DNA from 2 places in the Bacillus sp. DU-106 genome. Region 1 is predicted to be linked to the other one. Evidence: predicted binding sites of a transcription regulator. Region 1 holds the regulator's gene; the other holds the start of a gene.

Region 1 (12,601 bases):
GATAGAAAGATGGACTCATCTTTGTAAAATGTTCATACAAATTTTTTCGTAATTGGCGAGCTAATTTTAATGAAGACCCGAAAATCATAATACGCCATATGTAACGTAATATGTACATCGTAATACCTACAATTACTAATAGTACAACCCATTTTAGTAACTTATCGGTCGTCAATGTTCCATCATTAATTTCATCTACAACGATTCCAATTACTTTTGGTGCTACAAGTTCTAAAAGTGCAACGCCAAACAATAAAATAATTCCAGTTATGTACGCTCGTTTTTCTTGTTTAAAAAACCACGCTAAATTCATAAACACTTTCATTTTTTTCCTCCTCCCTTAAAATGAGCGATGTTTTCAGTTTACCAAAAATACAGAATTTTTAAAAGTTTTAAAAACTATAACTAACAAAAAGAAAGACACTCTTAGCGAGTGTCTTTTAGCGCTTATTTCATTTGTTGCTTGTTCATTGCGCTCATCATTTGATTGATTTTCTTTTGGGAAGGTTTTTGTCCCATTTGCATCATCATCATTTTTAACATTTGTTCGTTAATTGGTGGATTTTTTTGTAAGTAATTCATCATGTATTTGCGGGCAATGAAAAATCCTAACGCCACGCCTGCTACTAGTGCTACTACGCCCACTAGAATACCTAACCAAATTGGCATATATTTTCCTCCTTCATGTTGTCTACCTTACAGTGTACTAAAACCTTTTCAATAAGACAAGATACAATTCGACATTTTTTACACATATGTTCGTACTTGTTTTAGAGGATTCAGCCATCCGTACTTTGTATTTTCATAATCCATAGCTAAAAATGTTAATTCACACTTTCTTAACACCTCAAAGAACGTCGTTTCCATAGAGACATTTCCAGAGGTATTCATACGAATATAGTGCGGTTTCACCATTATTTCGCCGTACTCCGCTCCCGTATAAAGTGTATGTGTATGATGTGTTCTATCATATTTACCAAGAACGCGCAAAGCTTGTTCTAATTTATGATGAATTTTCATTACTTGCAATGGCATCGTTATATACATCATTTGCTTATATAACACTTTTTTCTCCGAAAGGGACCCAGATTCTGAAAATCGAGCAAATAAATCAAAAAACAAATATTCACGACCAAAATAAGCTTTCGCAATATCCTCTTGAATTAAATACAATTCATACGTTTTCATTTTTCCACTCCCAATCTGGACAACCTTTTCTCTTCATTATATATAAGAAAATTTGCAATGATTGTCTGACTGCGGAGAGATAAAAAACTTTTTCTGTCGAAAAAACTCATTTACATAGAAAAACCTCTCCATGCCGGAGAGATTTTTCTGAAATGATTAAAGCATTTCTTTTACTTTACGAACAACGTTCTCTACAGTAAATCCATACTCTTCCATAATCTTCTCACCAGGAGCAGAAGCACCGAATGTATCGATACCTAACACATCTCCTTCAAGACCTACGTAACGGTGCCATCCGAATGTAGCACCCATTTCGATTGCGAAACGTTTTGTTACTGCTTTTGGTAATACAGATTCTTTGTACTCTGCAGTTTGAGCTTCGAAGCGATCCATAGATGGCATGCTGACAACAGCTGCGTCAACGCCGTCTACTGCTAATGCTTTTTGAGCTTCAACAGCTAGGCTTACTTCAGATCCAGTTGCAAGTAAGATTACGTCAGCCGTTTCTTTCTTGCTTGCAGAAACTACATATGCACCTTTTGCTACTTTTTCATACGTATCATCTTTTGCACCTTCTAATGTTGGAAGGTCTTGACGAGTTAATACTAAAGCAGTTGGTTTGTTTGTAGATTCTAAAGCTAGTCTCCAAGCTGCAACAGATTCGTTACCATCAGCAGGACGGATAACAGAAACGTTTGGCATTGCACGAAGCGCTGCTAATTGCTCGATTGGTTCATGTGTTGGACCATCTTCACCAACAGCGATACTGTCATGTGTGAATACATACGTTACTGGCAATTGCATTAATGCTGCAAGGCGAATTGCTGGACGTAAGTAATCAGAGAATACGAAGAACGTACCACCGTAAGTTTTTAAACCACCATGTAGTGCAATACCGTTCATTGCTGCACCCATTGCGAACTCACGTACACCGTACCAAATGTTTTTACCGCTGTAATCATCTCTTGTAAAGTCTTTTTCGTTATTCATGTATGTTTTGTTAGAACCAGCAAGGTCAGCAGATCCACCGAAGAATGATGGTACAGACTCTGCAATTGCATTAATTACAGCACCAGAAGAATTACGAGTTGCTGCTTTTGATCCTAATTCATAAGTTGGTAAGTTTTGCTCCCAACCTTCTGGAAGTTGACCGTTCATTGCTGCTTGGAATTCGTTTGCTAATTCTGGGTATGCTTGTGCATATTCACCTAGCATCGTGTTCCACTCAGCTTGCGCAGTTTCACCAACATCTTGTACTGTTTTACGGAAGTTGTCATATACTTCTTCTGCTACGTGGAAGTCTTGCTCAGCAGTCCAAGCATATGCTTCTTTCGTTAATTTTGTTTCTTCTACACCAAGTGGAGAACCATGTGAAGCTGATTTTCCTGATTTGTTTGGAGAACCGAAACCAATTGTCGTTCTTACTTCAATTAGCGTTGGGCGTTTTTCGTCAGCTTTCGCTTCTTCAATTGCTTTCGCGATTGCTTCAATATCGTTTCCATCCTCAACACGGATTACTTGCCATCCGTATGCTTTGTAACGATCTTCTACACTTTCAGAGAATGAACGATTTAAATCGCCATCTAATGAAATATCGTTTGAATCGTAAAGCACAACAAGACGACCTAATTGTAAATGAGCAGCTAATGAAGATGCTTCAGCAGAAACGCCCTCCATTAAATCTCCATCACCACAAATAGCGTATGTATAATGATCTACTACATTATACGCATCACGGTTATATTTAGCAGCTAAATGTCTTTCAGCCATTGCCATACCTACAGCAGTTGCAATACCTTGTCCAAGTGGACCAGTCGTTGCATCTACACCAGCTGTATGACCATACTCAGGATGTCCTGGAGTTTTGCTTCCCCATTGACGGAAGTTCTTTAAGTCATCCATTGTTACATCATAACCAGATAGGTGAAGTAGGCTGTATAATAACATTGAACCATGACCTGCAGATAATACGAAACGATCACGGTTAAACCACGTTGGGTTATTTGGATTGTGTTTCATAAATTGAGTCCATAATGTATAAGCCATTGGTGCTGCACCCATTGGCATTCCTGGGTGACCAGAGTTTGCTTTTTCAATCGCATCGATGGATAATGTGCGAATCGTGTTGATAGAAAGTTGTTCGATTGAATGTGACATGCTATTCTTCCCTTCGCTTATATTAGTAAACGTTTTATACATTTATATGATAGCTTCCCACGCAAGATTATACAACATGTATCGACAAATATGTTGATATTTTTTTGATTTTTTATAAAAAAATCAATGTATCCGGGAATGTATGGGCATTCAATATGACATACTTTTTCATTATTTTTATTTTAAAAAGAAAGGGAATTATCTGTATATTTATACAAATTTCTTCTACACTTACTTTTTTAAATAAGTTTTTAAAAACATAAAAAAGCATCTAACTTCGATGCTTTTCAAATAAGTTAAACAATCCGTTTCCGAATCGAGCTTGAAATCAAATCAATTATAATTACCATTAAAATAATACCTAATAAAATAATACCAACACGAGACCAATTCCGTGAACTCAGCGCAAAAATTAAAGGTGTACCAATCCCTCCTGCTCCGATAACTCCTAAAATCGCAGCGGATCGTACATTAATTTCAAATCTGTATAACGTATACGATAGAAAATCTGGTAACACTTGCGGTAACACCGCATACCAAAGTATTTGAAAACGATTTGCTCCTGTTGCTAGTAACGCTTCCGTCGGTCCTTTATCTATGTTTTCAATTCCTTCTGAATATAGTTTTCCTAACATTCCAATAGAATGCAATCCTAAGGCTAATACTCCTGCAAAAGAGCCTGGACCAACAGCTTTTATAAATAAAAGAGCCATAACTAATTCAGGAAACGTACGAACAAAACTAAGTACAAATTTCCCAAATCCTGAAGTTAATTTTCCACTACTCATATTCGTTGCCGCCCAAAAAGCAAACGGAACAGATAAAAATGCAGAAATAAATGTACCTAATATCGCAATTGCCAACGTATCAATTAATCCATGTAATAAATCTTCACCATCTGGCAAAGATACATACGACCAGTCTGGAGTCAATATCCCTGTCATAATTGCTTTTGTAATTTCTCCCGCCGTTTCCTTTATTCCCTCTAGCGGTACTCCTGAAAAAGCCCATATATAAACAAATGTAAGTGCTATAAAAATAAACGAGCGATACACACTCGGTTTCTTCGGTTTTGGTACGATTATCGTCGTTTTACTCATTATAATTTCTCCCGCAACAATGTACTTACATAATCAATTACCAATACAACAACAAGAGTATAGATGATAATAGATGCAGTTTGTTGATATTGTAAAAATCCAAGTGTACGATCATAATATAGTCCAATACCACCTGCTCCTACTAAACCTAGGACAGCCGCTGCCCGTACATTCACCTCAAATGTATATAGTACATAGGAAACAAAGTGTGCTTTTACTTGTGGAATGACTCCATAAACAATCCATTGCACCTTATTAGCCCCTACAGCTGTCATCGCTTCTAGTGGGCCAGGGTCAATTGATTCAATTGATTCATACAACAATTTCGCCACGAGCCCAATTGAGAAAAAAGTAAGAGCTAAAATACCCGGAAGTGGTCCTATTCCAAAAATAGCTACGAAAATTGCCGCTAATAATAAATCTGGTATCGTTCGAATAAAATTTAAAATCAATCGAGCTGGACTGTATAAAAATGTACTAGTAAACACATTACTTGCCGCAAACAGTGCAAGTGGAATAGCTAAAATCGCTCCTAAAGTCGTCCCAATAATCGCCATACGTATTGTATCTAACATTGCTGTTGTAATAACTTGAAAATAACTCCAATCTGGCGGCACCATTTCTTTTAACAAATCCATTATATTAGGAAAACCAACTACTATCTTTGAAAATGATGCGTCGACCTGTATACTACTTCCCCACAACAGTAAAATGAATAGAATAAACGTTAACATATGTTTTAACTTACTCGGCGGCTTCGGTATCGACTTCGAATATATCGTCACATCATTCATTTAGCTGCCACCTCTAACAATTCACTTTTCTGTGCTACGTCACCATAAATTTCAGCAAACTTTTCATCCGTTGCTGCTTCTACTAAACCATCAAAAACAATTTCGCCTGCATGTAATCCAATAATACGCGTCGCATATTGCCTAGCTAAAGCAATAGAATGTAAGTTTACAATTGTTGTAATTCCAAAATCTTCATTAATTTTCTTTAAATCATCTAATACTTGCTTTGTTGTTAGCGGATCTAACGACGCAACAGGTTCATCTGCCAATATGATTTTTGCTTCTTGCGCCAATGCTCTAGCTATCGATACACGTTGTTGTTGTCCTCCTGATAATTCATCAGCACGTGCATATGCTTTTTCTAAAATATTCACTCTTTTTAACGCTTGAAATGCGAGCTCCACATCCTCTTTCGGAAACAAACCTAACGTTGTACGCAATGTCGAATGATATCCAACACGGCCAGCTAATACATTCTTCAATACTGTTGATCGCTTTACAAGGTTAAAACTTTGAAAGATCATACCAATATCCCGGCGCATACGTCGTAAATCTTTTCCTTTTGCAGCAGTAATAGACTCACATTCAATCATGATTTCGCCTTCTGTAATCTCATGAAGACGATTTACCGATTTTAGAAGTGTAGACTTTCCAGCTCCGGACAGCCCTACCATTACAACAAACTCACCTTTTTGAATTTTCAAGTTTATATTATTCAATCCTTTTGTACCATTTGGATACACTTTGGAGACATTTCGAAATTCTATCACACATCTTACCTACCTTCTATGTATTCAAAACGACAAACTAACTGAAAACATTCCCTTTCAGCTAGCTGCCATTTCCATATGTATTATTGCGTTTTTACTTTCTTCCCATATTCACGAACGATGTCAAATTTACTATCATCAGATTTAACATATCCTTCATGTGAATATACTTCTTTAATGATTTTGTGACCTTCCTCATTTTTTCCAATTTCAATGAAAGCATCCTGTAATTTCTTGCTCCACTCTTCATCTAAATCAGAACGTACCGAAATCGTATCGTTTGGAATTTTCTCCGTAAATTTCACTATTTTCGTTTGCTCGAATATATTCGGATAATCTTTTTTTACAATATTACGAGCATCTTGGAATACAACAGCTGCATCTACGTCACCATTTAAAAGAGCAATAAGCGACTGATCGTGACCTTTTAATGTAACAGGTTTCACATCTTTTAACGGATCAATTCCCTCTTTTAATAGAACAGCTGCAGGCCATACATACCCTGCTGATGATGTTACATCTTGATAACCAATCTTTTTACCTTTTAAATCTTTTACACTATTTATATTAGAGTCTTTTTTAACAACAAACTCAGATTTATAATAATCTACTAAATCTTTTGTAGGAGCTCCTGTTTCATCCTCTACTCCAAAACGTTGTGCTTGTAAAATTACATTTGCAGCCTTCTTTTCATGTGCTAATACGTACGCTGTTGGCGGTAAAAATCCTACATCTACTTGTTTAGATGCCATCGCTTCTACAATTGTATTGTAGTTCGTTGAAATACTAACTTTTACTGGAATATTTAACTTATCACTTAATAGCTTCTCAAGCGGTTTTGCCTTCGCCTCTAACGTATCTGCATTTTGAGAAGGAACAAATTGAACATTTAAAGTCTTCGGTACATACCCTTTTTTCGTATCTTCATTTTTACTTGCACTTGATTCCTTCGTTCCACAGCCACTTAATAATCCCGCTGCTAGTACAACTGTTGTGCTCATTGCAAAAACTTTTTTCAACATATTAATGCCTCCATTTTTCATTGTTATAAAATAACCTTTCATAAACATGAAGAAATATATCACATATTTTTACAAATAATTGATTATTTACATAATCTTTACACATTCTATACACTCACATTAAAATTCTCTTCACATATTTGATATGATGAATTGGAAGATAACAATAGAAAAGGTGAGTCATATTGGAACAAAATCAAACTGTAACTTTAAACATCTTATTAACAAGCGATATACATGGCACTGTTTATCCTATTCACTACCAAGATAACTCCCCAGCAGAACTTGGTTTAGCTAAAATTTCTACTCTTATAAAAAAAGAACGTTCCCAAAATACAAACGTTCTTTTAATTGATAATGGCGACTTTATTCAAGGAACACCATTTACTTATCATTATGTTACATACGAAAAAAACAAAAAAAACCCAATGTCCTTATTAGCGAATTACTTACAGTATGACGCTGCAATTATCGGCAATCATGAGTTTAATTACGGGATGGGTATATTAAATAACGCTGTGACTACTGCGAACTTCCCGTACCTATCAGCAAACATTTTAGATAAAAACATAAAGAAACCTTATTTCGGAAAACCTTATATAATCAAACAGATTGAATCCAATATAAAAATCGCTATTTTAGGGGTGACAACGCACTACATTACCAATTGGGAACAACCCCATCACATTAAAGACTTACAATTTGAAGATGCATTAGAAACAACGAAAAAGTGGGTTTCTTACATTCGCAAACATGAGAAACCAGATTTACTAGTCGTAGCGTATCACGGGGGAGTTGAACGAGATTTACAAACCGGGGTACCGACTGAAGTTTTAACAGGAGAAAACCAAGGATATGCAATGTGCCATGAAATTGAAGACATAGATATTTTATTAACAGGTCACCAACACCGGGAAATTGCTCACACAATGGCTAACGGTGTAACAATTTTACAGACCGGATGTAATGGAAACTCAGTTGGAAAAGTAAAAATAACATTCGAAAAAACAAAACATAAATGGGTTAAAAAAGAGAGTTCTTCTGAATTATTATCTGTACAAGGAGTTGAGGCTGACCAAGATGTACTTTCATTGGTAGCCGATTACGAAGAGAAAACACAAAAGTGGCTTGATCAACCTATTGGAATCATTCAGGGGGATATGCAAATTTCAGATGCTATGCAAACTCGTTTGCATGATCATCCTTTTATCGAATTCATAAATAAAATACAGATGGATATAGCTAATGTATCAATTTCTTGTACAAGTTTGTTCCATAATACATCTCCAGGTTTCCCGGAACATGTAACAATGCGTGACATCGTTTCTAATTATATTTATCCAAACACATTAAAAGTAATTAGAATAACTGGAGCGGATATAAAAAATGCTCTTGAACTCTCTGCTTCTTATTTCACATTAAAAACAGATGGATCCATCACCGTAAGTCCTACCTACATAGAACCAAAGCCACAACATTATAATTATGATATGTGGGAAGGGATTTCATACGTATTAAACATTTCAAAACCAATTGGTGAAAGAGTAGAATCTTTACAGCATAACAGTGCTCCTCTTAATATGAATGAAGAATATGACGTTGTAATGAATAATTATCGTGCAAGTGGCGGGGGAAATTTCTTTATGTTTCAAAACAAACCGGTAGTAAAAGATATACCCACAGATATGTCTGAACTTATCGCTAATTATATATTGGAACATAAAACGATAGAAGCAACAGTTAATAACAACTGGAAAGTTATTAAATAACGATTTTTACATATAAAAAAGATGGGCTTCGCCCATCTTTTAATTTAATTTTGCATTATCTTGCTTTTTTAAAGCTTTTAATTTCGTCGGTGTAACATCTGTACCTTCTTCGTTAACAACTTTAATACCTTTAAGTTCGTTTAACATATTTTGACGAAATCCTTTTAAATATTGTTCACGTAGCGATTGACGCTCACGTTGCTCTTCTTCAGTTAAACCTTCAGCTTTTGCTTTTTTCGCTAAGAAGTTAATGCGTTCAACGAGTTCGTGATTAATCATCTCGAATCCCCCTTCTAATCAAAACTGATTATTATCATACAATAGTTACTCTTCTTTATCAAGCAATTGCTTCGTATACTCTACATATCTACGATGTACAGTCGCCTTTGAAACATTATGACCAAATCCACGTAATGTTGCTGCAATTTCTTCAAACGTGAGTTCACTTTTTCGCAAACGTACAATTTCCTCAATTGGCACTTCTTTTTTCTCTCTTCCTACACTTAAATGACGATTTTTTAAATTTTTTTCTGGACGATAACCTTTTTCTACTGCACGTTGCATACCTCGTTTAATTTTCAAATTATGAATCTTTCTTTGATATTCTTCAACAATACCAATAATATCTAATACCATTGAATCAGAATCCGACAATTGTAATTCACCATTATGTGTATGCGTATATACTTTTATGCCTTCTTTATGTAAACAATGCATTAACGCGATCTTCGCATTTCCTCTACCAAGACGCGTTTCATCTTGTATAAGTAACACATCAATTTGTTCGTCTCGAATTGTATCCAACACCTCTAATATACCGTCACGTTCAATTGTATATCCACTAGCCTGCTCTTCAATCACCTTAGTAACATTCATTTGATAGCGCTCAGCTAAATGCAATAATTCATCTTTTTGACGTAATAATGATGTTTCTTGCGCTTCTTTCGTTGTACTCACACGTGCATAAATAATTGCATTCATTTTGAACCCCTCTTTCTCCCTATTATTTCCCTATAGTGTAACATAAATCCGCCATTTGTTCGAACTTATGTTTGTAGAATGTTTTTTCACATGTTATACTTATTAATAAGAAAAATGAAAGAAAACGAGGTGTTAGAAAACATGGAAAAGTTAACGAAACGCCAGCAAGACATTCTCGACTTTATTAAGCTAAAAGTACAAGAAAAAGGATATCCACCTTCCGTACGTGAAATTGGTCAAGCAGTCGGCCTCGCTTCTAGTTCTACAGTGCACGGACATTTATCACGATTAGAAGAAAAAGGATACATTCGACGCGATCCAACAAAACCACGTGCCATTGAAATTTTAGGTGAAGACCGAATGGATACGGAAACACAATCTGTTATTCAAGTTCCAATTGTCGGAAAAGTCACTGCTGGTTTACCAATTACAGCGGTCGAAAGCGTAGAAGAACATTTCCCACTTCCAGCTAGTATTGTTGCTGGAGCAGACCAAGTGTTCATGTTACGTATTTCTGGAGATAGTATGATTGAAGCTGGTATTTTCGATGGAGATTTAGTTGTTGTTCGCCAACAGCAGTCTGCATATAATGGTGAAATTGTAGTCGCTTTAACAGAGGATAACGAAGCAACAGTTAAACGTTTCTATAAAGAAAAAGACCATTTCCGTCTACAACCAGAAAACTCTTCATTAGAACCTATCATTTTAAAACAAGTGTCAGTTATCGGGAAAGTAATTGGCGTATATCGTGATTTACATTAAAAATAACAAAAAGAAGATAATTACCTTATTTATATACGGTAATTATCTTCTTTTTGTATTTTGATAGATTTCCATGCATTCTATTTCTTATTAACGAGTTTCAATCGTCACATCTCCCGCAGCCGTTTTACCGCTAATCTTTTTACTACCATTTCCAATTGTTACATTTTTATTTTCTTCATTAAAAATTGTTACATCTCCAGCAGCACTTTGCCCAGTAATTACCGCATCTTGTGGTGTTTCCGATAAAGTAATATCTATATCTCCCGCAGTTGAACTTGCTTCTAGATTATACTTAGAATCATGATCTTGAATATTTATTTCCCCACTTGTTGTTTTTGCGGTCACTTTCCCTAATACCTTCTTAAAGTTCACCTCACCAGCTTTTGTCGATCCCTCCACATTCTTAGCCGTTACTTGTTTCAACTCTACTTCTCCAGCAAGTGTCCTAACACTTACGCTATCACTTTTCACATCACTCATTTCGATTTGTCCAGCAGATGAATTTACTTTTACATCTTGGTAAGAGCGTTCGGGCACAAGGAGAGTCAATTTAGACGTTTGAAACCTAAAATCGTAAAAAGAAAAATCAAATGAAGCACCTTTTTCTCTTTCCCCAATAATTTTTAATGTGTCACCATCTTCTGCGATACGAATCTCTTGTTTACGTACATCTCCCGATTGCTTTACATAAAAAGAAGAGTCAGGAGATTTTTGGACAATAATATCCCCGGCATCTAACTTAACTTCTATATTTTTTAATGTTTCGTTTTTAATTACATTTTCTTTATCGCCTTTTTCAGCAGTTTGTACTGCTTTTTCATATGTTTGGGAAATTCCTATTACTCCAATAATGATACAAGCGATAGCGATTAAAAATAGTTTTTTCATCATTTACTCTCCTTTTATCATTTTGAAGTTCCATATTACATATCGTACACACAATCTCTTAAACCACTTTGTACTATAAAAAGCGATAATACATAAAAATAAACCTACCCCAACAAACGTTATACTAACGAAAAGATCCAACCATATAAAAGTACCCATAAATACTTTTCCAATAACGAAAAATGGTGTTACTACACTAGCAATACCACCGATCCAAAAAGAAAATATAAAAGCAATAATTGCGACTAACGGGCCTAACACAATAATAAAATTAAACAAACTAAGTCCAATCGCTGCCATAACAGCTCTTGTCACATTTGAAGTCGATGGATTTTTTTTCATTTCATCGAAGCGATACATCGCAAGTAATTCTTTCGCGATTACTTTCGGAGAACCAAGGCCCTGTATTATTTCCGATTCAGTTTTCCCCTCTTCTAGTCCAAACTGAAAGTGCTCTTCATAATCCAATAAAATATCTTGCCTCTCTTCCTCTGGTAACTTTCTAAGATAACTTGATAATTCTTTAAGAAACCCTTCTTTACTCATCCCATTCCACCCCTTCAACAATTTCTTGTACCCCTTTCGCAAAATCACGCCATTCTGTTACTAACAAATGAAATTGCGTCTCCCCTTGCTCTGTTAATTGATAATATTTACGAGGTGGCCCTTCCGTAGATTCCTTTAAATACGTTTGAAAATACCCTTCTTTCGTCAAACGACGTAATAAAGGGTATACTGATCCTTCCGATATTAAAAATTTATTAGAAATTTGCTGAACAAGTTCATAACCGTAACTATCTTTACGTTTTACAAGTGCTAATACACAAAGTTCAAGCACACCTTTTTTAAATTGAACGTTCAAGTGCCATCCTCCTTTCCTATCTTAGTACTGTTCAATACACGGTACCTGTTTTATCCATAATATACCACTTAGTATTGTTTATTGCAAGGTACTAAACTATATTTATTCCCTAAATTTAGAAAATGAACTAACGAAATCCTGAATAAGACTGCGTTATAACTAAGCATCATTACGTTAATATCATTGAGTGATAATCTGATTCACAAGCCACAAACTTATAGCCTTGCAGATGAGGACATAAAAATCATCGCTCGCGTTGTACAGGCAGTAAAGAATTATTAAGTTATAGCACAAGTGATTTAAAA
Region 2 (12,601 bases), 480 kb from region 1:
AATAGAAAAAAGCTATCATTTTCGATAGCTTTTTTCTATGTCGTCTTTGTAATTATTTTTACTATGTTCAACTCGGAATGGAGAAACACGTTGTGAGTAAAAGATTAATGGTTCATGGTACTGATGATTACTTTTTCCGGATTTGACGTGGATGAAAAGAACGCATGCCCAAACGATTACGGCAGGTAAAAAGAGAATGAGCCATATCATATTTCCACACCTCAACACAATATATTTTCTACACTTTGAACATACTATTCTTATATGAAGGAATGATGAACGGCGTGTAAACAAAAAAATAATATTTGGTAAAAATATGTTATTGACTATAGTTGTGGTGAAGAGTGAGGAGGGAATGGCATGTTTGCTTTGTAACATTTTGCAAAAGTAGTGAATGTTTTTTAAGAAGTGGTCTTGCCAATTTCATGTGAAACTTGGTATTATTACTAGGTATTAAATTTTTATTGGAATAATATTTTTACAGGAATTTCGATTTATTATAAAGAAATATAAATTGGAATGTTTAAAAAATTTATCGTAAGATGGAAATAGTAAATATTTCTATTAGTTAATGAAATATATTTTCTAATAGAGTACATCGTATTTTTACAGTCAATCTAGTTTTCGTGACGAGAATCTGTAAAAACGGGACAAACAAGAGTATGGGAGTGGATTTTACATGTTTAAAATTCAAGAAGTTCGTGAATTAATTAAATTAATTGATAGCTCTAATATTGATGAATTTGAATACAAAAAAGACGGTACAACAATCAAAATGAAAAAGCGTGGTAATGAAGTTGTTGCTGTGCAAGCACCTGCAGCAAAACAAGCTATGCAACCAGTAGCGCCTGTTGAAGTTGAAACGACAGTAGCAGCAGCGCAAGCAGAAGTGCCAAAACAAGAAGAGAAGAAGGTTGTTCAAAATGAAAACCTACATAAAATCACATCACCGATGGTAGGTACATTCTATTCTTCTTCTTCGCCTGATACACCTCCATATGTAAGTGTTGGGGATAGAGTATCGAAAGATTCTATCGTATGTATTGTCGAGGCTATGAAGTTATTTAACGAAATTGATGCTGATGTAGAGGGCGAAATTGTTGAAATTCTTGTTAATAACGGACAGCTTGTTGAATATGGACAACCGCTATTTCTTGTAAAAGCGTAATAAGGGAGTCTTTGTGATGATAAAAAAAGTATTAATAGCCAATCGTGGGGAAATTGCTGTACGAATTATTCGTGCTTGTAAAGAAATGGATATTGAAACAGTTGCAATTTATTCAGAAGCAGATAAAGAGTCACTTCACGTACAGATTGCAGACGAGGCGTATTGTGTAGGACCAACGATTTCGAAAGAAAGCTATTTAAATTTGACAAACATTATTAGCGTTGCGAAGTTAACAGGCTGCGATGCTATTCATCCGGGATACGGATTTTTAGCAGAGAATGCAGATTTCGCAGAGTTATGCCGTGAATGTAACTTGATTTTTATCGGTCCAAGTCCAGAAGCTATTTCAAAGATGGGCACAAAAGACGTTGCTCGTGATACAATGAAAGAAGCAGGGGTTCCGATTGTACCAGGTTCACAAGGGATTATTAAAAATACCGAAGAAGCGATTGAGCTTGCTAATCAAATTGGATATCCAGTTATTATTAAAGCGACTGCAGGTGGCGGTGGAAAAGGTATTCGTGTTGCACGCCATGAAGAAGAGCTTATAAAAGGAATTCAAATTACACAGCAAGAAGCTAGTACCGCTTTTGGGAACCCTGGTGTATACTTAGAAAAGTACGTTGAAGATTTCCGCCATGTTGAGATTCAAATAATGGCAGATACACACGGAAATGCCATTCATTTAGGAGAGCGTGATTGTACAATTCAGCGCCGTTTGCAAAAACTATTAGAAGAAAGTCCATCACCTGCACTTGATGAAGAGATTCGCAAGCAGATGGGTGAAGCGGCAGTTAAAGCGGCGGTAGCGGTTGATTATACAGGTGCTGGTACGGTTGAGTTTATTTATGAATATAAAACGAAAACCTTTTACTTCATGGAGATGAATACGAGAATTCAGGTTGAGCATCCGGTTACTGAAATGGTAACAGGAATGGACTTAATTAAAGAACAAATTCTTGTTGCTTCAGGAGAAAAGTTATCGTTACAGCAAGAAGAAGTACAATTTAATGGTTGGGCAATTGAATGTCGAATTAATGCGGAAAACCCTGCCAAAAAATTTATGCCATCTCCAGGTAAAGTAGAAATGTACTTACCACCAGGAGGATTTGGTATTCGCGTCGATTCAGCTGTATATCCGGGATATTCAATCCCACCTTTCTATGATTCGATGGTTGCTAAATTAATTGTTCACGGAAAAACACGTGAAGAGGCAATTGCAAAAATGAAGCGCGCACTTAGTGAATTTGTCATTGAAGGCGTACATACAACAATCCCGTTCCATTTGCAATTGCTAGATCATCCTGATTTTGTAAAAGGTGAGTTTAATACGAAATTTTTGGAAGAGCATGAACTTGTGACGCAGTGATACATTAAAGGAGGTTTTTTTCATGGCTGAACATATGTTAGATATGGGTCAAGATACAACTCTTGGTAAAGTAGAAATTGCACCAGAAGTAATTGAAGTAATTGCAGGTATTGCAGCTGCTGAAGTAGAAGGTGTAGCGGCAATGCGCGGTAATTTTGCTACAGATGTTGTTGAGAAGTTAGGTAAGAAAAATCATGGTAAAGGTGTAAAGGTTGAATTAGCAAACGAAGATATTATCGTTGACCTTTATGTTGTAATGTATTTTGGTGTAGCAATTCCAGTTGTTGCACAAAAGATTCAAGACAATATTCGCCAAGCACTCTTTACAATGACAGGACTTGAGCCAAAAGAAGTGAATGTTCACATCGTTGGCGTAACATTCGAAACACAAAAAACAGAAATCGAACCAGTGTAAGAATGAAAAGGTGCCTAGTAACATAGGCATCTTTTTTATCGTTTCATTTCTTCACAAATTACAACCCTCTAATTATTATACTATTTCAAAAAATAAGAAATAAACAAGAAAATGTGTCGTTTTTCCAAAAAACGTACATTGTGATAAGATATGGAACTTGAAGTTAATCTTTTTATTATTTTTCAGCCTTGTAACCCGTGTGTGAAACGATAAATTGTGTTATTATCATTGTATTATAAGGTTGGAAAATCAATGAAAACTGTAAGAGTAAGTGAATTGACGGCTTATAAATTATAATAATATAACAAAGTATAAGGAAAGACTTGAAGCATAAAGGAGAGTTACAATGAAACGTAGGACGGCTAGAGAAAGAGCAATGCAAGCATTATACCAAATGGATATTACAGGTGAATTAGAACCGAAAGTAGCAGTGGAAAACACGCTAGATGAAGGCGAAGAAACAAATGAGTTTCTAGAGTCACTTGTAGTAGGTTTTGTAGAAAATAAAGAAGCAATCGATGAAGCGATTCGTCAAAATTTAAAAAAGTGGAAGCTTGAGCGTATTAGTATTGTTGATCGCAGTATTTTACGTGTAGCTGTGTATGAAATGAAATACATGGAAGAAATTCCACACAACGTAACAATTAACGAAGCAATTGAAATTGCTAAAACATTTGGGGATGAGGAATCTCGTCGTTTTATTAACGGCGTTTTATCTAATATAAAAGATACACTGTAAATTCTTTAAGGGGGAATCTTAAAATGGTAGCAGTAATCATCAAAGGAAATGAAGTTGCGGAGAAAAAACGAGCACAATTAACAGAAGAAGTTGTGAAGTTGAAAGAGCAAGGTATTGTACCAGGATTAGCAGTTATTTTAGTTGGAGAAGATCCAGCATCTCGTTCTTATGTGAAAGGAAAAGAAAAAGGCTGTGAACAAGTAGGGATTTACTCAGAGCTAATTGAACTTCCTGAAACAATTACTGAGGAACGTTTGCTTGCTGAAATCGATCGCTTAAATGGCGATGACCGTATTAATGGCATATTAGTGCAATTACCTTTACCAAAACATATTGAAGAAAAAGCTATCATTGAAAGAATTTCACCAGAAAAGGATGTAGACGGATTTCACCCAATCAGCGTGGGACGTATGATGACGGGACAAGATACATTCCTTCCATGTACACCGCATGGTATTGTAGAATTAGTAAAAGAAACAAATCTTGATATTTCTGGAAAACATGTAGTAGTAATTGGAAGAAGTAATATTGTCGGTAAACCAGTGGGGCAATTGTTTTTAAATGAAAATGCCACTGTCACATATTGTCATTCTAAGACGCAAAATATGAAAGAGTTATCGAAGTTAGCTGATATTTTAATCGTAGCTGTTGGACGACCTAAAATGATAACAGCGGATTATATTAAAGAAGGGGCGGTTGTAATTGACGTTGGTGTTAACCGTTTAGAAACAGGAAAACTTTGTGGTGATGTTGACTTTGACAACGTGTTAGATGTTGCGGGTTACATTACACCTGTGCCAAAGGGTGTTGGTCCAATGACAATCACAATGCTTCTTCATAATACTGTTGAATCTGCCAAACGTGCAGGTGTCGTTTGTAAATAATTTGAGTCGGCTATGAGGAGAGAGAAATGGAGAAGCAATATTTAACCGTTACAGCGTTAACACGCTATATAAAAACAAAAATAGAATATGATCCGCATTTGCAGTCTGTTTGGTTAAAAGGTGAAATTTCCAACTTTAAAAATCATAGCCGTGGCCACATGTATTTTACATTGAAAGATGAAAATGCAAGAATCGCAGCGGTTATGTTTGCGGGCCATAATCGTAATATTAAATTCAAACCTGAAAATGGGATGAAGGTACTCGTGAAAGGAAAAATCTCTGTTTACGAGGCGAGTGGTTCTTATCAAATTTATATTCAAGACATGCAGCCTGACGGAGTCGGAAATTTACATTTAGCGTACGAACAGTTAAAAGTTCGTTTAGAAGAGGAAGGACTTTTTTCTCAAGTTTATAAAAAAGCGATTCCTCCTTACGCTAAAACAATAGGTGTGATTACGTCGCCAACAGGAGCAGCGATTCGTGATATTATAACAACGATTAAACGTCGTTATCCAATTGGGAATGTTATTGTATTTCCGGTACTTGTACAAGGGGAGTCAGCGGCTCCCTCGATTGTACAAGCGATTCGTACAGCGAATGAAATGGGAGAGATAGATGTACTAATCGTTGGTCGTGGTGGAGGTTCTATTGAGGAATTATGGGCTTTCAATGAGGAAATGGTTGCAAGAGCAATCTTTAAGAGTGAAATTCCTATTATTTCGGCAGTAGGCCATGAAACAGATTTTACAATTGCAGATTTTGTTGCAGATTTACGCGCGCCAACACCGACCGCAGCAGCTGAGTTGGCAGCACCTAACATTATAGAGTTACAAGAAAAGGTATTACAAAGAACTCTGAGATTGCAAAGAGCAATGAGAGAGTTAGTACATAAAAAAGAAGAAAAACTACAAGTGTTGCAAAAATCGTATGCGTTCCGTTATCCAAGACAAGTATATGAGCAAAAGGAAGAGCAATTAGATAGAGCGCTAGAACAGCTTGTTTTAGCGAAAGAGCGCTATATTGATAAAAAGGTGAATCAGTTAAAGCAACTTTCATTTTATTTAGAGAAGCACCACCCATCTCAAAAAATTATGCAAACGAAGGTAGCTGTGGAAACGTTGCAAAAGCAATTACAACGTGAAATGCAAACGTTACTTCAAACGAAAGAATTTGCCTTTGTAAGAGCTGCTCAAAAACTTGAAGCGTTAAGTCCGCTTAAAGTAATGATGAGAGGGTACGGGCTTGTATATGATGAAGAGAAGCAAGTGTTAAAAAGTGTGAAAGATGTAAGCCTTGGAGATGCTGTTTCAGTTCAATTACAAGATGGAATACTAGATTGTAGCGTATCAGGCATAGAGGAGCGTGAATTGAATAATGGAAAATAAATTAAGCTTTGAAGAGGCAATTTCGCAACTTGAGCATCTTGTTTCTAAGCTAGAACAAGGTGACGTACCTTTAGAAGAAGCGATTTCTTATTTTAAAGAAGGTATGGAATTATCTAAGCTTTGTGATGAGAAGTTGAAGAATGTACAAGAACAAATGGCAGTTATTCTTGGGGAAGATGGAGAGCTTGAACCGTTTACTGCTTTAGGAGATGAAGCATAGTGACGATTGCTTTTGATACTTTTTTGAAAGAAAGTAAAACTTTCGTAGAAGAAAAACTTGTAAGCTATGCAAATGGATTACAATGTCCAAATGTACTTCGTGAAGCGATGGCATATTCTTTGGAAGCGGGTGGAAAACGTCTCCGCCCGTTACTTTTGTTTGCAACATTACAAGCGTTTGGGAAAGAAAGAAATCTTGGAGTAGGTGCAGCTTGTGCTCTTGAAATGATTCATACATATTCGTTAGTTCATGATGATTTACCTTGTATGGATGATGATGATTTAAGAAGAGGAAAGCCCACAAATCACAAAGTATTTGGTGAAGCGATGGCAGTTTTAGCAGGAGATGGCTTATTGACATACGCTTTTCAAGTTATTATGGCATATGAGCAAAAAGAAATTTCTGCTGAAAAAAAAGTAAGACTTGTACTTGAACTCGCAAAAGCAGCAGGACCAGAAGGAATGGTTGGCGGACAAGTGGCAGATATGGAAGCGGAAGGGAAACGCCTTACGATTGATGAATTGGAGTACATCCATAAACATAAGACCGGAAAACTACTTGAATTTGCTGTACTTGCGGGTGCGATACTTTCTGATGCGACAGAAGAGCAAGAAGAAAAGTTGCTTACGTTTGCCAAATATATCGGTCTAGCTTTCCAAATTCGAGATGATATTTTAGATGTCGAAGGAACTGAAGAAGAGATTGGAAAACCGATTGGTAGTGATCTTTCTAATGAAAAGAGCACATATACGACGTTGTTTACTGTAGATAGAGCAAAGGCTATTTTAGAAGAAACAATTGCAGAAGCAAAAGGTGCGATTAGCTCCTTGCAATTACAAGATGAATATTTACTATCTATTTGCGATTTGATTGCAAAACGTAATAACTAATATAACAGCGTTTTCATTTGTTGAGTCATTCATCATTTTATGATATAAATGTAGGAAAAGGTTTTTCTTTTCTTGTTATTGGCAAAAATATATGTAGATTACATTGCCGTTATCACTTCGTGTTAGCGGCTATTTTTTTCATCGCCTAAAGAAGTATGGTTTATAATAGGATTAAGGCGCAATAGACTGGTTAATAGCGGGACAAGACGAAAAATAGAAAAGAGAATTTCTTGTTTTGTGTAAATGTTTTTTATAATATTTGACATGTTGACAGATTATGAAATGAAAGTGAGTGATCCATGTGGATCTAACGCAAATTCAAAACCCTAGTTTTTTGAAAGATATGTCTATCAGTGAACTAGAGGGATTGAGTGAGGATATTCGTAAGTTTTTAATTGAAGAGCTCTCTCAAACAGGTGGACATATTGCACCTAATTTAGGTGTAGTAGAACTCACAATTGCTCTGCACAAATTATTTGATAGCCCGCAAGATAAATTTTTATGGGATGTAGGACATCAATCCTATGTACATAAAATTTTAACTGGACGCGCGAAAGAGTTTGGCACATTAAGGCAATATCAAGGTCTATGTGGTTTCCCGAAACGTTGTGAGAGTGAGCACGATGTATGGGAAACTGGTCATAGCTCGACTTCGTTATCGGCTGCAATGGGAATGGCTCTGGCACGTGATTTAAAGAAAACGAAAGAATATGTTATACCAATTATTGGAGATGGTGCTTTAACAGGCGGAATGGCTTTAGAGGCATTGAACCATATTGGACATGAAAAAACAGACATGATTGTTATTTTGAATGATAATGAAATGTCAATTGCACCAAACGTTGGTGCGCTTCATAATGTGCTCGGTCGTTTACGTACCGCAGGAAAATATCACTGGGTAAAAGATGAATTAGAGTATATATTAAAGAAAATTCCAGCAGTTGGCGGGAAAGTGGCTGCGACAGCAGAGAAAATAAAAGATAGTCTTAAATATTTACTAGTATCTGGTGTCTTTTTCGAAGAGTTAGGCTTTACATATTTAGGTCCAGTCGATGGGCATGATTATGAAAAGTTATTCGAAACGTTGCAATATGCAAAGAAAACAAAAGGCCCAGTACTTGTTCACGTTATTACGAAAAAAGGAAAAGGTTATAAACCGGCTGAGAGTGACGTTATTGGAACTTGGCATGGAACAGGACCTTATAAAATTGAATCAGGTGACTTCGTTAAGCCGAAAGAAGTTGCACCAGCATGGAGTGCTGTCGTTAGTGAAACAGTACTTAAGCTAGCGAGAGCAGATGAGCGTATCGTAGCAATTACACCTGCAATGCCTGTTGGATCAAAACTTGAGAAATTCCAAAAAGAATTCCCAGATCGTATGATTGATGTAGGTATTGCAGAACAGCATGCTACAACAATGGCAGCAGGTATGGCAACGCAAGGAATGAAGCCATTCTTAGCGATTTATTCAACATTTTTACAAAGAGCATATGACCAAGTTGTTCATGATATATGCCGCCAAAATTTAAATGTTTTCATCGGAATAGATCGTTCGGGATTAGTAGGAGCAGATGGTGAAACGCATCAAGGCGTATTTGATATCTCATTCTTACGTCACTTGCCGAATATGGTGCTTATGATGCCGAAAGATGAAAATGAAGGTCAACATTTAGTTTATACGGCGATGCAATATGAAGATGGACCAATCGCATTGCGTTATGCGCGCGGTAATGGACTTGGCGTTCATATGGATGAAGAATTAAAGGCGATTCCAATCGGTACGTGGGAGACGTTAAAAGAGGGTACACAAGCAGCTATTTTAACGTTTGGTACGACAATACCAATGGCAATGGAAGCAGCTGAGCGTCTTGAAAAAGCTGGGGTTTCAGTGAAAGTAGTGAATGCTCGCTTTATTAAACCAATGGATGAAGCATATTTACATGATCTTCTAGGAAAGAATATACCGATTTTAACGATTGAAGAAGCTTGTTTAATCGGTGGTTTTGGAACAGGAGTAGTTGAATTTGCATCTGAAAATGGTTACCATAGTGCATTGGTTGAACGAATGGGTATTCCAGATCGCTTCATAGAGCACGGAAGTGTAACAAAATTATTAGAAGAAATTGGTTTAACGACAGATGCTGTTGTAGACCGTATTCATACAATGATTCCATCAAAACAAAAAAGGGCGTAACAAATGAGCGTAAAAAAAGAAAGAGTAGATGTACTATTAGTAGAGCGAGGACTTATAGAAACGCGTGAGAAAGCAAAGCGCGCCATTATGGCCGGACTCGTATATGCAAATGAGATGAGACTTGATAAGCCAGGAGAGAAAATCTCGCAAGATACTGAGATTACGGTGAAGGGACAAGTTATGCCGTATGTAAGTCGTGGTGGTTATAAACTTGAAAAGGCATTAGAGGCATTTCATCTTGATTTACAAGATAAAGTTATGATAGATATTGGTTCATCAACTGGTGGCTTTACAGATTGCGCGCTTCAAAATGGAGCGAAATTATCTTATGCATTAGATGTAGGATACAATCAACTAGCGTGGAAATTACGTCAAGATGAGCGTGTTGTTGTAATGGAACGAACAAACTTCCGTTACGTGACACCAGCAGACTTAGAACGTGGTTTACCTCAATTTGCAAGTATTGATGTTTCATTTATATCATTAAAGCTTATACTGCCAGTTTTAAAAACAATGCTTATGCCTAACGGAGATGTAGCAGCGTTAATTAAACCGCAGTTTGAAGCTGGAAGAGAGCAAGTTGGGAAAAAAGGTATCGTTCGTGATAGAAAAGTACATGAAGCTGTTGTAGAAATGATTGTCGAGTTTGCTTTAAAAGAAGGCTATGATGTGGAAGGTTTAACATTCTCACCAATTACGGGTGGGGATGGTAATATTGAATTTTTAATTCATCTGAAATGGCATGGTGAACGTGAGAATGGCGAAAATCATTCTCCGATTTCTATAGAGCAAGTTGTTACAGAAGCGCATGAAGTTCTAAAACAAAAAGGGAAAGGGGAATAACATATGTTGTTCCTCTTTTTGCTGTAATTGTATAATGATTGTAAAAACAATTGTGTACAAGAAACGAATTATAAGTTAACATAAATAAGTGAAGTATACCAATGTTTAAACTATGGTAAGAGATAGTGTGAGGTGCAAATGTATGAATAAAGGTCAGCGCCATATTAAAATCAGGGAAATTATTGCAAACAAAGAAATTGAAACACAAGATGAATTAGTTGATATTTTACGTAATGAGGGATTTAATGTAACGCAAGCAACAGTATCGCGCGATATTAAAGAACTGCACTTAGTGAAGGTGCCATTACATGATGGGCGCTATAAATATAGCTTGCCAGCAGATCAACGATTTAACCCGTTACAAAAATTAAAACGAAATCTAGTGGATTCATTTGTAAAATTAGACACGGCAGGACATATGCTTGTGCTAAAAACATTGCCTGGTAACGCTCATTCACTTGGAGCACTTATTGATCATTTAGAGTGGGATGAGATCATCGGAACCATCTGTGGTGATGATACTTGCTTAATTATTTGCCGTACACCTGACGATACAGGTGTTGTCTCTGATCGTTTCTTAAATATGTTGTAACAAAAAATCTTGTTTGCTTTCCATCGTAAAGTGGAAAGTGAACAAGATATTTTTATTGGTTAAAAATATGAATTTTCAATTGTAATATAATATTTTGTTTGCATAAAGTTAGAAAATAGATGGATTGACCCGTAAAACAAATGTTTGGTACAATGAAGCGGGTTAGAAGAGTATATACATACAAATATATAGCATGATTATTTGAATGAAGAACTGAGAAAATCCTTTAGTAAGGGATTATTTTATAACGAGGTGAATGGGGCATTGTTATCGGAATTATCGATTAGAAACTTTGCTATTATTGAAGCATTAAATATTTCTTTTCAAAAAGGTTTAACGGTTTTAAGCGGTGAAACAGGGGCCGGAAAATCGATTATTATTGATGCAATTAGTTTACTTGTAGGTGGCCGTGGGTCAGCAGAATTTGTTCGATATGGAACAGAGAAGGCTGAGATTGAAGGGCTATTTTATGTTGAAGATGAGAAGCATCCATGTATTGAAAAGGCAGAAGAGTTAGATATAGAAATAGAAGATGGCATGATTATTTTAAAGCGTGATATTGCTGCGAACGGGAAGAGTGTATGTCGTGTAAATGGGAAGCTTGTTACACTTAGCATATTAAAAGAAATTGGGAAAACACTTGTTGATATTCATGGACAGCACGAAACGCAAGATTTAATGAATGAAGAACGACATCTGTTTATGCTTGATCACTTTGATGGGGATCGAATCGTTAAACAATTAGACATATATCAAAACGTATACGCTGACTATGAAAAATTAAAAAAACAATTGAAATCGTTAAGTGAAAATGAGCAACAAATGGCACATCGCTTAGATTTAATTCAATTTCAGCATGAAGAAATTCGCAAGGCGGATTTAAAGATGGATGAAGAAAATGAATTAACTGAGGAACGATTGCAAATTTCTAATTTTGAAAAGATTTATAAAGCGTTAGGTGATGCATATCGTTCGTTAAGTGCCGACGGACAAGGGTTAGATAATGTAAGAAGTGCAATGGGGCAAATGGAAAGTATTACACATTTAGATGAAGTGTATCAGGAGAATCATGATTCAATTGCAAATAGCTATTACTTATTAGAAGAGGTTGCCTATCAACTGAGAGAAAAGCTCGATATGATGGAATATGATCCAAATCGTTTAGATGAAATCGAAACACGTTTGAATGAAATTCGTATGCTAAAGAGAAAATATGGAAATACTGTAGAAGAGATTTTAGCGTATGCTGATAAAATTGAACAGGAAATTTTTACGATTGAAAATAAAGACGTTCATATTGAAACGACGAAGAAACAGTTGAAGGAATTAGAAAGTGTTATTCTGAAAGAAGCAACGTTGTTAAGTAATATGCGTCATGAGCTTGCAGAACACCTTACAAATGCAATTCATCAGGAATTAAAAGAATTATATATGGAAAAAACGAAATTTGAAGTGAGAATTATGAAGAGAGAAGGAAATGTAGAAGAGCCCCTTGTGGAAGGTGCGCCGGTAAGACTTACGGCGGATGGTTACGATCATGTGGAATTTTATATTTCAACGAACCCAGGAGAGCCGCTAAAACCACTTTCAAAGGTTGCATCTGGCGGAGAGTTATCTCGTATCATTTTAGCTTTAAAAAGCATTTTTTCTAAGCATCAAGGGGTTGCATCTGTTATTTTTGATGAAGTGGATACGGGTGTAAGTGGCCGGGTCGCACAGGCTATTGCGGAAAAAATTTATCGAGTATCAGTAAACTCGCAAGTACTTTGTATTACGCACTTACCTCAAGTAGCTTCAATGGCAGATTCACATTTATTTATTCGAAAACAAGTAGCGAATGATCGGACAATTACATCGGTTACTGTTTTAACTATGGAGGATAAAGTAACAGAAATAGCTCGA

Evidence for each region. Region 1 encodes LexA, which represses DNA repair genes until DNA is damaged. Its sites were predicted from a motif close to CGAACATATGTTCG; they were not measured.
Region 2: the regulator LexA is predicted to act here: its motif matches at 10,833-10,846, upstream of recN (DNA repair protein RecN).

The regions. Positions count from the first base shown of each region.
Region 1 covers NZ_CP026607.1:3,694,517-3,707,117, forward strand. Annotated here, with positions in the region: gene C3Y97_RS18650 (ABC transporter ATP-binding protein) at 1-325, opposite strand, end outside; gene C3Y97_RS18655 (YneF family protein) at 448-669, opposite strand; gene sirA (sporulation inhibitor of replication protein SirA) at 748-1,188, opposite strand; gene tkt (transketolase) at 1,345-3,345, opposite strand; gene phnE (phosphonate ABC transporter, permease protein PhnE) at 3,642-4,445, opposite strand; gene phnE (phosphonate ABC transporter, permease protein PhnE) at 4,445-5,239, opposite strand; gene phnC (phosphonate ABC transporter ATP-binding protein) at 5,236-6,009, opposite strand; gene C3Y97_RS18685 (phosphate/phosphite/phosphonate ABC transporter substrate-binding protein) at 6,093-7,031, opposite strand; gene C3Y97_RS18690 (bifunctional metallophosphatase/5'-nucleotidase) at 7,217-8,800, shown strand; gene C3Y97_RS18695 (DUF896 domain-containing protein) at 8,840-9,079, opposite strand; gene C3Y97_RS18700 (YneB family resolvase-like protein) at 9,125-9,781, opposite strand; gene lexA (transcriptional repressor LexA) at 9,923-10,543, shown strand; gene C3Y97_RS18710 (DUF4097 family beta strand repeat-containing protein) at 10,634-11,437, opposite strand; gene C3Y97_RS18715 (DUF1700 domain-containing protein) at 11,438-11,980, opposite strand; gene C3Y97_RS18720 (PadR family transcriptional regulator) at 11,973-12,296, opposite strand; partial or broken gene C3Y97_RS28495 (LexA family protein) at 12,459-12,578, shown strand.
Region 2 covers NZ_CP026607.1:4,171,462-4,184,062, reverse strand. Annotated here, with positions in the region: gene C3Y97_RS21170 (hypothetical protein) at 16-210, opposite strand; gene accB (acetyl-CoA carboxylase biotin carboxyl carrier protein) at 680-1,168, shown strand; gene accC (acetyl-CoA carboxylase biotin carboxylase subunit) at 1,185-2,537, shown strand; gene C3Y97_RS21155 (Asp23/Gls24 family envelope stress response protein) at 2,560-2,952, shown strand; gene nusB (N utilization substance protein NusB) at 3,299-3,691, shown strand; gene folD (bifunctional methylenetetrahydrofolate dehydrogenase/methenyltetrahydrofolate cyclohydrolase FolD) at 3,715-4,575, shown strand; gene xseA (exodeoxyribonuclease VII large subunit) at 4,602-5,960, shown strand; gene xseB (exodeoxyribonuclease VII small subunit) at 5,950-6,180, shown strand; gene ispA ((2E,6E)-farnesyl diphosphate synthase) at 6,180-7,070, shown strand; gene dxs (1-deoxy-D-xylulose-5-phosphate synthase) at 7,372-9,264, shown strand; gene C3Y97_RS21120 (TlyA family RNA methyltransferase) at 9,268-10,107, shown strand; gene argR (arginine repressor ArgR) at 10,250-10,699, shown strand; gene recN (DNA repair protein RecN) at 10,964-12,601, shown strand, end outside.